Regions from separate parts of the Stutzerimonas sp. FeSN7 genome, predicted to be linked through region 3. Evidence: predicted binding sites of a transcription regulator. Region 3 holds the regulator's gene; each other region holds the start of a gene.
The links. The regulator FliA, encoded in region 3, starts transcription of late flagellar genes. The targets are predictions, from matches to a motif close to CTAAAGTTTNNNNNNNNNNNGCCGNTAA.
Positions count from the first base shown of each region.

Region 1 (5,194 bases), 370 kb from region 3:
GTGATCTGCTGCGGATCTGGCTGTTCGCCGGCCTCTACTTCCTGATCTGCTACGCCTCCATCGCCTGCTGGGCGGGCGCCGGCGCCTTGCTTGGTCGCTATCTGCAGGAACCGGCGCGGGTTCGCTGGTTGAATCGGAGCATGGCATTGCTGCTGGCCGCCAGCGTGCTCTATCTGCTGCTGGGCTAGTGCCGTGCGGCTCTGGCGACACGGTCGCGGTACTGCCCGGGAGTCGCCGCCAGCTGGCGTTTGAAGGTGCGCTGGAAGTGCGCCTGATCGGCGAAACCCGCGGCCAGGGCCACCTCCGCCAGCTCGCGCCCCTGGCGCAGCCAGTGCTGGCTGCGCTGGATGCGGCGGTTGAGCAGATAGGCGTGCGGGGTCATGCCGTAGTGCTGCTTGAAGGCGCGGATCAGGTAGGACGGCGACAATCCGGCGGCCTGGCAGATGTCCTCCAGGCGCAGGGCCTGGGTGCAATGCTCGGCGATATAGTCGGCGGCGCGCCGCAGCTGTCGCAGCGGCTCGCTGGTCGCCCCGCGCGGCGCCGGGGCCAGCGTCTGTTGCAGCTGGGTGAAGAACTCGACCGCGAGACTCTGCTTGTGCAGCGTCTCGCCCTGCGGATCGGTCAGGCAGGCATGAAGCTGCGTCAGCGCACCGAACAGCCGCGGATCGACGCTTTGAATGGCGGCATAGGGCACGAAGCGGCCATCGCTGCTGGCCCCCAGCTCGTGTTGCAGCGCCCCCAGCCAGTGCGCATCGACATAGAACATCAGGTACGACCAGGGCTGGCCGTCGATGGGGTTGCAGGCATGCACGGTCTGCGGATTGATCAGCACCAGGGTGCCGCGGCTGATCCGTGCGCGGGCGTCACCGTTGAAGTAGGTGCTGGCGCCGGCAGTGATCGCGCCGATGGAAAAGGTCTCGTGACAGTGCGCGGCATAGCAGACCTTGCGGCCATCGGCGACGGCGCGCGCTTCCAGGAAGGGCAGGGCGTCGTCGCGCCAGAAGCGGGGTTGGTCGTCGTCCGGGTTGTTCACGTTGTGCCTGCCGTCATCGATACGAAACTGGGGTCTGACTCTAGCAATCATCCGCCGCTCTGGCATGCTCGATCGTCCGGCTCGCCGCTTCGTCTTCCGCACAAGGAGTTCCCATGCGCCCGTTGCTTGTCTTCACCGCACTGCTTTCGCTGGCCGGCTGCTCGTCGTGGCAGCCCGATGCCGAGGACATCGAGCCGGTGCCGGCCGAGCGGGTGCTGGCCTATCAGCAGCCGCTGGAAAACGGCGGCGAAGTGGTGGTGACGCGGGATTTCGGCCTGCGCGGCGGCGGCTGCTACATCGCCGTGCTGATCGATCGCCAGCTGGCGGCACGCATCCATGTCGGCGAGGTGGTGCGTTTCCAGGTGCCGGCTGGCGCGCGGATCGTCAGCATCGGCACCGATCCGCTGGATGACACCCTGTGCGGCAAGCTCAGCCTGCGCCGCGAGAAGCTGGCGCAGGTGCAGGCGGGCCAGACACTGGAGTATCGCGTCATCAGCGACAACCGCATCGGCTTCGACATCATTCCGGTCGCGCCATAGCCCGCAGGGTTACTTGATCACCTTGCGCGCGGTCTCGAGGTATTCGTTGCCGTAGCGCTTAACTTCGGCGGCGTTCTGCGCCTCGGAGGCGATATGGATTTCCTCGAGGGTGTCGGTCAGGCCATCCACCTCCTCGTTGATCTTCTCCAGCGCGTCCTTGAGCGTGTAGGTCAGCTCGTGGATCTGCGCGAGGCTCTCCGGCGTCAGGCCCTGGGCCATGGCCTGTTCCAGCCGGCTGTTGTACTCGGAGAAGTTCTTCACCGCCTCGGCCAGGTTGCGTGACGGTTGCGCGTCGGCGATGGCGTGGCTGGCGATCAGGCTGGACAGCGCCAGCACGGCAGTCTGGATGAGTGTTTTCACGACAGGTCCCATGGGTCGAAAGATGGGGCGCGAAGGTATCACTTGGCCATCTGCGCGACGTGCAGCAGCGCACAGTCTGCGCTGCGCCATTAGTCGCATGCCGGCGATGCGCCGGGCTCGTCCTGACCATGCCGAAGCGTTCGGAGGGTGATGCTGTCGAGTCCCCGTCAGGTCTCTGCAACGGCTCTGGCACGCCCGTTGCGAGAATTTTTTCCCTAAAGCGCAGAGGCGATCGGCCGATAGCGGTTTGCTGCTGGCCGTTCGCCGCTATCGGTGCCAGCGCTCGGGGATTCAACAACAACTACCTCGTCCCGTCTCCAGGATTGCAGGGTTCCGCAAGGGAACCGCAGGCCGGCACTGCCTCGTGTCGGCATGAACCAGTCGAACCTGTTGCCTTACTTGCCAATTTGCCACGCCTTCGGCGCCGGCATGCCATATGGAAAAGAACGAATGATGCAGCAACTGACTATCCGAGCCCGTCTGTTGATCCTGATCGGGGCAATGCTGAGCGCCTGTCTGGTCATCGGCCTGAGCGGGCTGAACGCGCAGCAGCGCAGCGTCGCCGGCCTCAACACCGTTTACCTGGACCGCGTTGTGCCGTTGCGCGACCTCAAGCTGATCGCCGACCTCTATGCGGTGAAGATCGTCGACGCCACGCACAAGACGCGCAGCGGGATGCTCAGCTACCAGCAGGCGCGTGATGACGTGCGGACCGCGCGGGCCGAGATCCGGCGGCTCTGGGGCGAGTACATGAACACCAGCCTGATTGACGCCGAGCGGCAGGCCTCCGCCCGCATCGAAGTGCTGATGCAGAAGGCCGACGCACCGCTGGACGACCTCGAACGCATTCTCGACCGCCACAGCGAAAAGCGCCTGGCCGCGTTCGTCATCAACGATCTGTACCCGCTGATCGACCCGATTTCCGAGGGCTTCAGCGAGCTGATCGGCTTGCAACTGGGCGAAGCCAAGGGCGAGTACGAGCGCGCTCTGGCGCTCTACCAGCGCAATCGGGTGCTGAACATCGGTTTGCTGCTGGTCATGCTGATCGGCGGCGGGATTTTCGCCATGGTCCTGCTGCGCAGCATCAGCCGGCCGCTGGAAGCGCTGAAGCAGGCGGCAGCCTCGGTCGCCGCAGGTGACCTGAGTCGTACCATCGAGTGCCGCGGGCGTGACGAGATCACCCAGGTGCAGCAGTCGATCCGGCAGATGCAGCAGACCCTGCGCGACACCCTGCAGGACATCCAGGGCTCGGCCACGCAACTGGCGTCCGCCGCCGAAGAGCTGCATGCGGTCACCCAGCACACTGCCCAGGGCATCCACCAGCAGAACGAAGAAGTGCAGATGGCCGCGACTGCGGTCACCGAGATGTCGGCGGCGGTGGATGAGGTGGCCGGCAACGCCAACCGCACCTCCGATGCCTCGCGTGATGCCGAGACGGTCGCCGATGCCGGCCGCCGACAGGTCACGGCGACGCGCCAGACCATTCACCAGCTCAGCGATCGGCTGCAGGAAAGCGTCGGCACCGTGACGCGGCTGGCCGAGGAAGCGGCGAGCATTGGCAAGGTCGTCGACGTGATCCGTTCCATCGCGGAGCAGACCAACCTGCTGGCACTCAACGCGGCCATCGAGGCGGCGCGCGCCGGTGAGGCCGGGCGAGGTTTCGCGGTGGTGGCTGACGAGGTGCGCAACCTGGCGCAGCGCACCCAGAGTTCAACCCAGGAAATCGAGCGCATGATCGGCGCGATCCAGAGCGCCACCGAGCAGTCGGTGCACGATATGCAGCAAAGCAGCGAATTCGCCGCGCGCAGCCAGGCCATGGCCGACGAGGCGGATCAGGCGCTGGGGCTGATCGCAGAGCGGGTCGGGCAGATCAACGAGATGAACCTGGTCATCGCCAGTGCCGCCGAGGAACAGGCACAGGTGGCCCGAGAGGTGGACCGCAACCTGGTAGCCATTCGCGACATTTCCGAGCAGAGCGCCACCGGCGCGCAGCAGACTTCGGTGGCAAGCGACGAGCTGGCGCGGCTGGCCACGCAGCTCAACCGGCTGGTGGGGCGCTTCCGCCTCTGAAGCAATTCGCCGCGGACGCGGCCGGGACATGCGCTGTCGCAATCCGGTCGCGAACCCGGCAGCACGAATGCATTCCTATGTACGGAGCTGTCTCACCGAACAGAGGAGTCGCCCCGTGAAAACTGCCGTGTCCGCTCTGGCGCTTGCCGCCGGCCTAACCCTGAGCCTGCCAGTACTGGCCGAAAGCCGGACCAGCTATGGCCCGCAGCTGGAAGGATTCAGCTATCCGCATCCGCTCAAGCACTATCGTTTCGAGTCCCAGGGCAAGCCGATGCAGATGGCCTACATGGACGTTGCGCCGACCGGCCAGGCGAACGGCCGCACGGCGCTCCTGCTGCATGGCAAGAATTTCTGTGGCGCGACCTGGGAGCGCACCATCGAGGTGCTCAACGAGGCCGGCTACCGCGTAATCGCCCCTGATCAGGTCGGTTTCTGCAGTTCGAGCAAGCCCGAGGGCTACCAGTTCAGCTTCGCCCAGCTGGCGCACAACACCCAGGCCCTGTTGCAGCAGGAGGGCATCGACCAGGTCAGCGTCATCGGTCATTCCATGGGCGGCATGCTGGCCGCGCGGCTGGCGCTGAGCTATCCGCAGCTGGCCGAGCAGCTGGTGCTGGTGAACCCCATCGGACTGGAGGACTGGCAGGCCGAAGGCGTGCCCTATGCACCCATCGATCAGCTTTACCAGGCCGAGCTGAAGACCGATTTCGACAGCATCAAGGCCTACCAGCAGAAGTTCTACTACAACGGCAACTGGAAGCCGGAGTACGACCGCTGGGTCGCCATGTTGGCCGGCATGTACGCCGGCGAGGGCAAGGAGCGGGTGGCCTGGAACCAGGCGCAGACTTCGGAAATGGTCTTCACCCAGCCGGTGATCCACGAGTTTCCCCGCATCAGCACACCGACACTGCTGCTGATCGGCGGCCTGGACCGCACCGCGCCTGGCGCCAACCGGGCGCCGGACGAGGTCGCCAAACGCCTGGGTAACTACCCGGAACTGGGCCGCCAGGCCGCCGCCATGATTCCCCAGGCCAGGCTGGTGGCCTTCCCGGACCTGGGGCATTCACCCCAAGTCGAGGCGCCGGAAGAATTTCACCGTGCCTTGATCGAAGGATTGCAGCGTTGAGCGATTCAGCTGAGTCGCCGGATGGCTTATCTCAGCAGATGCACCGCCAGGCCGGCCACAGCGCAGGCC
Region 1 covers NZ_JARPMN010000001.1:1,155,261-1,160,454, forward strand. The annotation lists gene P5703_RS05280 (LysE family translocator) at 1-188, shown strand, start outside; gene P5703_RS05285 (AraC family transcriptional regulator) at 185-1,033, opposite strand; gene P5703_RS05290 (hypothetical protein) at 1,147-1,572, shown strand; gene P5703_RS05295 (DUF6746 family protein) at 1,582-1,932, opposite strand; gene P5703_RS05300 (methyl-accepting chemotaxis protein) at 2,383-4,002, shown strand; gene P5703_RS05305 (alpha/beta fold hydrolase) at 4,118-5,125, shown strand; gene chrA (chromate efflux transporter) at 5,152-5,194, opposite strand, start outside.
Region 1: P5703_RS05300 (methyl-accepting chemotaxis protein) is a predicted target of FliA. The motif match lies at 2,148-2,175, and genes of this name have one in related genera.

Region 2 (5,194 bases), 1.5 Mb from region 3:
GACCGGCGAACAGCGACTGGTCGGGCTGACCGTTGGCCTGTTGGAAGACCGTAGCGAATACCGGATGACGCGCCCGGTAGGTCTGATCGACGCTTGACGAAACGGTCTCGGCGTTGGCGATGTTGCTGGAAATGGTGTTCAGCCGAGTGCTCTGGGCACTCATGCCGCTGCCGGCAATGTTGAAAACGCTGCTAAGAGACATGAGACACTCCTTTATTCGCCGCGCAGGGCGCTCATCAGCCCTTTGAACTTGCTATTGAGCAGGGTGAAGCTCGCCTGGAAGTCCACAGCGTTCTTCGCGTAGTTGGATTGCTCGATCTGCAGATCGACGGTGTTCTGATCGAGGGACGGATGCGCCGGCGTGCGAAAGCGCAGCGAGGCATCAGCGATCTCCAGCCCCTCGGCGGCAATGTGCCTTTCACTGGTCCGGGCGACGCCGAAGCCGCCCTGGCTACGAGCAGATTGCTCGGCGAGCACGCTGCTGAAATCCAGATCACGGGCCTTGTAGTTGGGGGTATCGGCGTTGGCGATGTTGTTGGCCAGCACCTCTGCACGCTGGGAGCGAAAGCCCAGCGCCTTTTCGTGGATGCCAAGTGCCTTGTCGAAACTAATGCTCATGTCTGGCCCTCTGCCGGATACAAGTCTGCTTGCGCAAACTCCAGCAAAGCTCATGCCATCAAAGACAAATCGCTGATTTTCAAGGACTTTCAACCTGGCGGTATCGCCGGTCGCGTCAAAAGCGGCAAGCCGTTACCGCTTTATTGCCGCAGACCGCCACCTTGCATGACGGTTTTCTGCCGCCAAGTGAGGCTCACTTGGCCTTGTAGATGATGCCTGGGCTGCACTGAATCATCTGGTACAGCTCGGGAAGACCATTGAGCGCTTCGGACGCGCCAAGGAAGAGATAGCCACCTGGTCGCAACGTCGCGTGAATACGCTTGAGGATGTCCTTCTTCACATCGGCGGAGAAATAGATCAGCACGTTGCGACAGAACACGATGTCGAACTTGCCCAGTGCCGCATAGCTATCCAGCAGGTTCTGCACCCTGAACTCGACTCGCGATCGGATGGCGGGCTTGACCGCCCACCGACCCGGCGCCTTGACATCGAAGTAGCGCTGCAGGCGATCCGAGGACAACCCACGGGCAATCGCCAGGCTGTCGTACTCCGCCGCTTTGGACGCTGCCAGCATTGCCCCGGACAGCTCCGTTGCGACGATCTGGATGCCCGTCTTTGGCTGACTCGGATTGCTGCGCTCGTACTCGTCGATCGCCATGGACAGCGAATAAGGCTCCTGCCCGGACGAGCAGGCTGCCGACCAGATACGCAGACGCTGCCCGGAACCGGCCTTGAGCATCTCTGGCAGCACGCGGCTCTTCAGCACCTCGAACGGATAGGTATCACGGAACCACAGCGTTTCGTTGGTCGTCATCGCGTCGACAACCGCTTCGCGCAAACCGCTGCGTGGCTGCGCCTGAATCTTTCTGACCAGATCACCAAGCGTCTTGATGCCCTGCTGTTCCATCAGCTTGTTCAGGCGGCTGGATACCAGATACTGCTTGTTGCTGCCCAGCAGGATGCCGCATGTCTTTTCAAGAAATACCCGGAACTGCTCGAAATCCAGATCGACTGACACCAATAAAGCCTCACCATCATGAGAGGAGCTAGCCTCAGTTTGCATCCGCCTGCCTGATCCGCTCGGCCACCCGAGCAGCAAGATCATCAGGCTGGAACTTGGCGAGGAAATCATCCGCCCCCGCTCGCTTCACCATGTTCTGGTTGAACACACCGGAAAGGGAAGTATGCAGGAGTATATGCATTGCATGCATGCGCGGATCGTGTCGCACCTCGGTAGTCAGGGTATAGCCATCCATTTCCGGCATTTCAATATCGGAAATCATCATCAGAAACTCTTCCGCCGGATTCTTGCCCTCGTCGGCCATCCGCTTCAGATAATTGAGTGCCTCGCGGCCATCGTTGAGCTTGACGACCTCGATACCAATGTTCTCCAAGCAGCGGGTAATCTGCTTGCGCGCCACCGACGAGTCATCCACAACCAGGACGCGACACGACAGCGCCTTGGCGCGAGTATCGTCGTCCACCACTTCCGGCGAAACCTCTTCCGAGGTAGGTGCAACTTCCGCCAGCACCTTCTCGACGTCGATGATTTCCACCAGCTTGTTGTCGATGTGCGTCACAGCGGTCAGGTAATGATCGCGCCCAGCACCGCGCGGAGGAGGCAGAATGGCCTCCCAGTTCAGATTGACGATCCGCTCGACAGAACTCACCAGAAAACCCAGCGTCCTGTTGTTGTATTCGGTGATTACTGCGAACGAATTTTCAAGATTCATCAGCGCCGACTTACCGGTCGCTAGCGAAAGATCCAGGATCGGCAGCGTGCTACCGCGGATGCTGGCCACACCACGAACCACTCGACCACACTTGGGCATGATCGTCAGGCGCGGGCACTGCAGCACTTCCCGCACCTTGAAAACGTTGATGCCATAGAGCTGCTCGCCATCGAGGCGAAACAGCAACAGCTCCAGACGGTTCTGTCCCACCAATTGGGTACGCTGGTTAACCGAATCCAATACACCGGCCATGCCAGTTCCTCTCTGCTTGCAGATTACGGGGCCGAACGATTCAGACGCGGCACGCCCCTTGCTTAGGTTGGGATATGAACGTCCTTATGACCATTTTCCGACGCGCCGATCTGGCGCTGTGCCGGATTGCGCTGCTACTACTACTTTGCGCGACGGGCTCACTCGCCCACGCGTCAACCATGTCACATCCTGAACAGCTTATCGACGTGACCGAGCAGTTTCTTGAGCGCACGGTTGGCGAGTATTTGATCCGCAGCGCAATCACCGCCCGGCATGAGATCAGCGTCAATCGATTGGACCCTAGGCTGCGCCTCAACCCTTGCGATCAGCCGCTCGCCGCCAGCCTTGGCGGAACCACCGCTCCCGTTGGACGTGTCACGGTAAGGGTAAGTTGCGAAGGCAGCAGCCCGTGGTCGGTTTTCGTACCGGCGCAGGTGCGCCTGTATCGCGAGGTGATCGTCGCAAACAGATCCCTTCTACGCGACACCGTGCTGAGCCAAGCGGATGTCAGCCTCGCCGAGCGGGATGTGTCCGCGCTCAATCAAGGCTATCTGACCCGAATGGACGAGGCCCTGGGCAACAAGCTTACCCGCCCCGTGCAACCCGATCAGGTGATCACACCCAATCAGCTGGAGATGGCCAAGGTTGTCCGCAAGGGGGATCAGGTCGTCATCACGGCCAAGACGGGTTCGATCAGCGTACGCATGCCCGGCGAGGCAATGGCTGATGGCGCTCCGGGCAAGCAGATTCCTGTCAAGAATCAGCGTTCGGGCCGCACGATCAAGGCCAGAGTAACCGGCCCCGGCCAGGTGGAGGTCGCGATGTAACCGGGATTCAACAGTTTTCCGATGTGTACCCAGGAAAAAAACGCTAAAGTTTCCATCACTGTTGCCGAACACATGGCAAGCGTCCTGATTCCTTCGAGGTTTGCATCATGGTCATCGACTTCAATCGGCCCAACAGCCCACTGAATGCCCCCAGCGGGCGCAACGGTGTGCAAGGTAGCGAACGCGCAGCCAACCCGCAGCAAGGGCCGGCAAGCGAGGCAACGAAAACCAACACCGTCAGCGGCAATGCCAGCGACACCGTTCAACTGAGCCCTGAAGCTCAACGCCTGCAGCAAGCGGCCGACAAATTGGCTGATCAACCCGCTGTAGACCAAGAGCGCGTAGAAAAACTGAAAGCAGCGATTGCAGACGGCTCTTATAAAGTCGACAACCAGCGCGTAGCAGCCAAGCTGCTGGCGTTCGAGACGCAACGCTGAGCCTGAGCCCGACTAACGCGACCAAGCCCAGAGACCGAAATGCACGAAACAGCCCTGCTTGAGCAGCTAACCGAAGATATCGGCATTGCACACCAACTCCTTGAGCTTATCGATGAGGAGTTTGCTGCTCTGGGCAACCGTGATCTTGCTGGGCTTGAAGCGATCCTGACAAAAAAGCAGCCTTTGCTGGCACTGCTCGGCCAGCATGGCGCCCAGCGCAGTCAGTGGCTGACCGGACAACAACTGACACCTGATCGCAATGGCCTGCAGGCCGCAGTCAGTGGCTCACCGAGCGGCGAGACCATTCTCGAACAAGCCCGCACGCTCGAAGCCGAACTGGAAAGCTGCCGTAGCGCCAACGAGCGCAATGGCCGGCTGATACGCGCCAACCAGAGCGCCTTGGGTAGCATGCTGCACATACTCCAGGGCAAGGACGATACTCCCGACCTGTATGACAATCGAGGCGGAGCGTCCAAGAGCAAGCAGCAACGACCTCTCAGCCAAGCCTGACGATAGACCGCTACAAGGACGCCACGCGATGGTGATAACAATGCGCCGGAGAACACCGGACCGTGTCTAACTTATTTTTTGGTGACGAGGGCCCGCAACCGCCCAAGGTACTGACGGCACCGCTAGAGATCTACGCCAATCTGCGTCCCCTGCTGGATAACAATATTCCCCTGACACTGCGCTTCCACGAGCGCAGCCAGCGATACCAGAGTTATCTGGTCGAGATGAACCGCGAAACCGGCTGGATCGCCCTCGACGAGCTTATCCCCAACGATGGCGAGAGACTGCTCCTGCAGGGCGAAGCCGTTCATGTCGAAGGCTTCTACGAAGGCGCGCGCATCTTCTGGACAAGCCAGCAAGACGTGCATCTTGGAGAAATAGATGGGGCACGTTGCTACTGGATCCCTACCCCTGCCGAACTGACCTATCATCAGCGCCGCAACGCTTATCGCGCGCAGCTGAAGGAGCTTGCCGTCACCGCCCAGCTAGGCGGCGCAGCGGTACGAAATGCATTGGAAGGCCGCCTGCTCGATATCTCCGCAACGGGCTGTAAACTGAGCATCAAAGGCAATCAGGGTAATCTGCAGACAGGCCAGGTTTATGAACTGGCCGCCAAGCTCCCGATCGGAACCATTCAGACGGAAGTCGAACTCCGCCACCTGGTGGTCGATGAAAAGCTGGATATGACCATGTGCGGGCTGCGCTTCCACCGCCTTAGCGGATTGACCCAACGGCAGATCGAACGATTGGTCTACCAGCTACAGCGCGATGCACGCCGCGACAATACCAACTCGCCATTCGGCTAATCATCTACCGC
Region 2 covers NZ_JARPMN010000001.1:3,026,371-3,031,564, forward strand. The annotation lists gene flgC (flagellar basal body rod protein FlgC) at 1-202, opposite strand, end outside; gene flgB (flagellar basal body rod protein FlgB) at 214-618, opposite strand; gene cheR (protein-glutamate O-methyltransferase CheR) at 812-1,681, opposite strand; gene P5703_RS14200 (chemotaxis protein CheV) at 1,671-2,603, opposite strand; gene flgA (flagellar basal body P-ring formation chaperone FlgA) at 2,690-3,430, shown strand; gene flgM (flagellar biosynthesis anti-sigma factor FlgM) at 3,538-3,867, shown strand; gene P5703_RS14215 (flagella synthesis protein FlgN) at 3,907-4,377, shown strand; gene P5703_RS14220 (flagellar brake protein) at 4,440-5,183, shown strand.
Region 2: flgM (flagellar biosynthesis anti-sigma factor FlgM) is a predicted target of FliA. The motif match lies at 3,474-3,501, and genes of this name have one in related genera.

Region 3 (5,194 bases):
GTCGGAAATCTCGGTCTTGGTCGAAAAGCCCGGCGCGAAGATCAGGTTGTAGCACTCCAGATCGCTCAGGCGGTCTGCGGCATCCTTCTCCAGCATGCCCTTTTCCACAGCCTTGGCACGCAGGATGTTGGCATCCATACCCTTGCCGTCATCACTGATGACCAGCAGGATATGGTCGCCTTCCTGCTCGGCGGACAGCACCACTCGACCGGTACGCGGCTTGCCGGCGGCCTCGCGCTCCTCCGGCATCTCGATACCGTGGTCGACGGCGTTGCGCACCAGGTGCACCAGCGGATCGGCCAGGGCCTCGACCAGGTTCTTGTCCAGGTCGGTTTCCTCGCCCACCAGCTCCAGGTTGATCTCTTTCTTCAGGCTGCGCGCCAGATCGCGAACCAGTCGCGGGAAGCGACCGAAGACTTTCTTGATCGGCTGCATGCGGGTCTTCATCACCGCGCTCTGCAGGTCGGCGGTGACCACGTCGAGGTTGGAAACGGCCTTGGCCATCGCCTCGTCGCCGCTATTGGAACCCAGGCGCACCAGGCGGTTACGGACCAGCACCAGTTCGCCGACCATGTTCATGATCTCGTCGAGGCGCGCGGTATCGACACGCACGGTAGTCTCGACTTCGGCCGGAGCCTTGTCCGCCGCGGCCGGTGCCGGAGCGGCCGCCTTGCTCGCTGCCGCGGCCGGCTTGGCTGGCGCAGCGGCACGTGCGGGCTCCGCCTTGGGTGCCGCCTTTGCCGGGGCTGCCGCAACGGGCTCGGCCGGGGACGCATCGGCGACCGCCGGCTCGAACTTGCCCTTGCCGTGCAGCTGATCGAGCAGCGCTTCGAACTCGTCGTCGGTTATTTCGTCGCCGGACGCCGCGGGCGCACTGTCCTTGGCGGACTCGGCGCCGGCCGCTTCGGCCGACGAGCCGACTGGCTCGAACTTGCCCTTGCCGTGCAGCTGGTCGAGAAGCGCTTCGAATTCCTCATCGGTGATTTCATCACCGGTCTTTGCAGCGGCTGCATCCGGCGCAACAGGTACCGCAGGCGCTGCGGCGCTGGCCGGTGCCGAGAACTGGCCCTTGCCATGCAACTGATCGAGCAGCGACTCGAATTCGTCGTCGGTGATCTCGTCGGTAACGGGGCCGTGTTCGGCCTCGCTCGCAGCCGTCTCGCTCGCAGCCGGCTGGATCGCGTCGAGCAACTGCTCGAACTCGCTATCGGCGCCAGCGGGCTCGGCCTCAGGCTCGGCGACCACCTGCGGGGCAGCCGGAACGACTGGCGCCGCATCGGCGGAAGCGGGCTCGGCGAGGCGCGCAAGCGCAGCCAGCAGCTCGGGTGAGGCTGGCGTCGGTTCGACGCGTTCGCGGACCTGACTGAACATTTCGTTCACGGCGTCCAGCGCCTGCAGAACGACATCCATCAGTTCGGAATCGACGCGACGCTCACCCTTGCGCAGGATGTCGAAGACGTTTTCGGCGATATGGCAGCACTCCACCAGCTCATGAAGCTGAAGGAAGCCTGCACCGCCCTTGACCGTGTGGAACCCGCGAAAAATCGCATTGAGCAACGCCATGTCATCGGGGCTGCTTTCCAGCTCCACGAGTTGCTCGGACAATAGTTCGAGAATCTCGCCGGCCTCTACCAGGAAGTCCTGGAGGATTTCTTCATCGGCGTCGAAGCTCATATTCACTTCCCCTAAAAGCCCAGGCTTGAAAGCAGATCATCGACATCGTCCTGGCCGGAAACGACGTCTTCACGCATATCGGCATGCATCTGCGGACCTTCACCGTTGGAAGGCATTTTTTCTTGTTTTTTCTTCTCTTGCTCGGCGCGCATGGCATCGCGGTCGTGCTGGATGCCGGCAACGCGGTCCACCTGCCCCGCCATGAGGACGAGATTGAGCAGGTTGCTTTCAAGCTCGGTGATCAGTCGGGTCACCCGCTTGATCACCTGGCCGGTTAGATCCTGGAAGTCCTGGGCCAGCATGATCTCGCTGAGATTCTGCGAAAGCTGGCTGCCATCGTTCATGCTGCGCTGCAGGTACTGGTCGATGCGCTTGACCAGATCGCGGAACTGCTCGGCATTCATGTCACGGCGCATGAAGCGCTGCCAATCGGCCGTCAGGCTCTGGGCCTCGTAGCTGACATAGTTCACCAGCGGGGCCGATTCCTCGACCAGGTCCATGGTGCGATTGGCGGCTTTCTCGGTCATTTCCACCACGTAGGACAGACGGTCGGTGGCATCGGTGATCGGTGACGGGTCGCCGCCCGTGGCGCAGGTATCCATCTCAAGCTTGACGATGGCGTTGTGCAGCTCGCGCGTGAGCTTGCCCACTTCCTGATAGAGCCCGTTGTTGCGCACCTGATTGAGCTCGTTGAACATCTGCGTCGCTTCATCGAAGCGGCCTTGCTGCAGGCTTTCAATCAGGCGGGGTGCGTTGGCCTTCAGAGTCGCTTCGAACTCTGCCAGGCTTTGGTCTGCTTGCGTCATAGTGCCCTCGCGGCGTTACTGCTTCAGCCGTTGACGCGCTCGAAGATCTTCTCGATCTTTTCCTTGAGCACCTGGGCGGTGAAGGGTTTGACCACATAGCCATTGACCCCGGCCTGGGCCGCTTCGATGATCTGATCGCGCTTCGCCTCGGCGGTCACCATCAGTACCGGCAGATGCTTGAGGCGCTCGTCCGCGCGCACTGTGCGCAGCAGATCGATACCGCTCATGCCCGGCATGTTCCAGTCGGTGACCAGGAAATCGAAGCTGCCGCTTTTCAGCATCGGCAGTGCGGTGGTGCCGTCGTCCGCCTCGGCGGTGTTGGTGAACCCCAGATCACGCAAGAGGTTCTTGATGATTCGTCTCATCGTCGAGAAGTCATCGACGATGAGGATTTTCATGTTCTTGTCCAAGTCGACCTCCGTAAGTCCCAAAATGCCTCAGCAAACCGAGCACGTCATACCGCAAACAATTGTCAATTGGCGCGCCATTCGCCGAGGCGTGCACGCAAGCGCGCAGCACACTGGCTATGCAACTGGCTCACACGCGACTCGCTGACTCCCAGCACCTGACCAATTTCCTTCAAGTTCAACTCTTCGTCGTAATACAGCGACAGCACCAGCTTCTCGCGTTCGGGCAGATTGCCGATGGCATCGGCCAGCGCCTGCTGGAAACGCTCGTCCTCCAGATCGCGAAACGGTTCCGGATGGGTGCTGCTCGCGTCTTCCTGCAGTTCGCCGTGCTCGCCTTCCTGCAGCAGATCGTCAAAGCTGAAGAGGCGGCTGCCCAGCGTGTCGCCGAGAATGGCGTAATACTCGTCGAGGCTAAGCTTAAGTTCGGCCGCAACCTCGTGATCTTTAGCGTCACGCCCGGTTTTCGCCTCGATGGCGCGGATCGCCTCGCTGACCATGCGCGAGTTGCGGTGCACCGAGCGCGGCGCCCAGTCCCCCTTGCGAACTTCGTCGAGCATGGTGCCGCGGATGCGGATACCGGCGTAGGTTTCGAAACTGGCACCTTTGCCGGCGTCGTATTTCTTCGCTGCTTCCAGCAGTCCGATCATTCCAGCCTGGATCAGATCGTCCACCTGCACACTGGCAGGCAGGCGCGCCAACAGGTGGTAAGCGATTCGCTTGACCAACGGGGCGTACTGATCGATCAGGCGGTACTGCGCATCCTTTGCCTGAGCCTTGCTGTAATACATAGCGGATCCGGCACCTGTCATTCGTGGCTGGGTGAAGCGGGGCTGATGAGGCGCTCTACGAAGAATTCGAGATGGCCCCGCGGTGTCGCCGGCAGCGGCCAGGTATCGACCTTCTGCGCGATCGCCTTGAAGGCTAGTGCACATTTCGAGCGCGGATACGCTTCATAGACCGCACGCTGTTTCTGTACCGCCTTGCGCACGGCCTCGTCGTAAGGCACGGCGCCGACGTACTGCAATGCGACATCGAGAAACCGTTCGGTAACCTTGGTCAGTTTGGCGAACAGGTTGCGACCTTCTTGCGGCGCATGGGCCATGTTGGCCAGCACGCGGAAGCGGCTGATGCCGTAGTCACGATTGAGCAGCTTGATCAGCGCATAGGCGTCAGTGATCGATGTCGGCTCGTCGGTGACCACCAGCAGCACCTCCTGCGCGGCGCGCACGAAGCTGACCACCGAGTCGCCGATACCGGCCGCGGTGTCGATGATCAGCACGTCGATCTCGTCGCCCATCTCGCTGAATGCCTGGATCAGCCCTGCGTGCTGCAGGGACGACAGTTGCACCATGCTCTGGGTACCGGACGCTGCCGGCACGATGCGAATGCCACCTGGTCCCTGGATGAGCACGTCACGCAGATCGCACTCGCCGGCGATTACATCGGCCAGGGTGCGCTTGCTGGTCAGACCCAGCAGCACGTCGACGTTGGCCAAGCCGAGGTCGGCGTCGAGCAGCACCACGCGCCGACCGAGATCGGCCAGGGCCAGCGCCAGATTGACCGACACGTTGGTCTTGCCGACGCCACCCTTGCCGCCGGTCACCGCAATCACCTGTACGGGATGCATACCCATGTTCACACGCCTATACCTTGCTGGGGCCTTTCGGCCGGCGATGCGCACGCAGGGCACGCATCTGATTCATTCTGGTACCGCTGTCGCCACATCATCCAGCCCGCCGTGACGAACCGTTGTACAACCCGGCGAACATATCGGCCATGGTTTCCTCGCTCGGTTCCTCGCCGGATTGCAAACTCACCGCACGGCTCACCAGCTGATGGCTACGCGGCAGATGCAGGTCGTCCGGAATGCGCGGGCCGTCCGCGAGGTAGGCTATCGGCAAGTGCTGGCTGATTGTGAGCCCGAGCACATCACCGAGGCTGCCCGCCTCATCCAACTTGGTCAGAATACAGCCAGCCAGGCCGCAACGACGATAGTTGTGCCATGCCGCCTTGAGCACCTGGCTCTGGCTGGTTGCCGCCAGCACCAGGTAATTCTTCGATTTGACACCCTTGTCCGAAAGCGCCTGCAGCTGCATGCGCAGCGTCGGATCGCTGGCGGGCAGGCCGGCAGTGTCGATCAGGATCACCCGCTTGCGCGCCAGCGAAGCCAGCGACTTGCTCAGGGGCTCGCTCGGATCGAGTTGCAGCACCGGTACGTCGAGGATGCGGCCAAGCGTCTTGAGCTGCTCCTGGGCGCCGATGCGGTAGTTGTCCATGCTCGCCAGAGCGATGCTCTGCGCGCCG
Region 3 covers NZ_JARPMN010000001.1:1,526,124-1,531,317, reverse strand. The annotation lists gene P5703_RS07150 (chemotaxis protein CheA) at 1-1,674, opposite strand, end outside; gene P5703_RS07145 (protein phosphatase CheZ) at 1,686-2,480, opposite strand; gene P5703_RS07140 (chemotaxis response regulator CheY) at 2,504-2,878, opposite strand; gene fliA (RNA polymerase sigma factor FliA) at 2,953-3,678, opposite strand; gene fleN (flagellar synthesis regulator FleN) at 3,696-4,523, opposite strand; gene flhF (flagellar biosynthesis GTPase FlhF) at 4,615-5,194, opposite strand, start outside.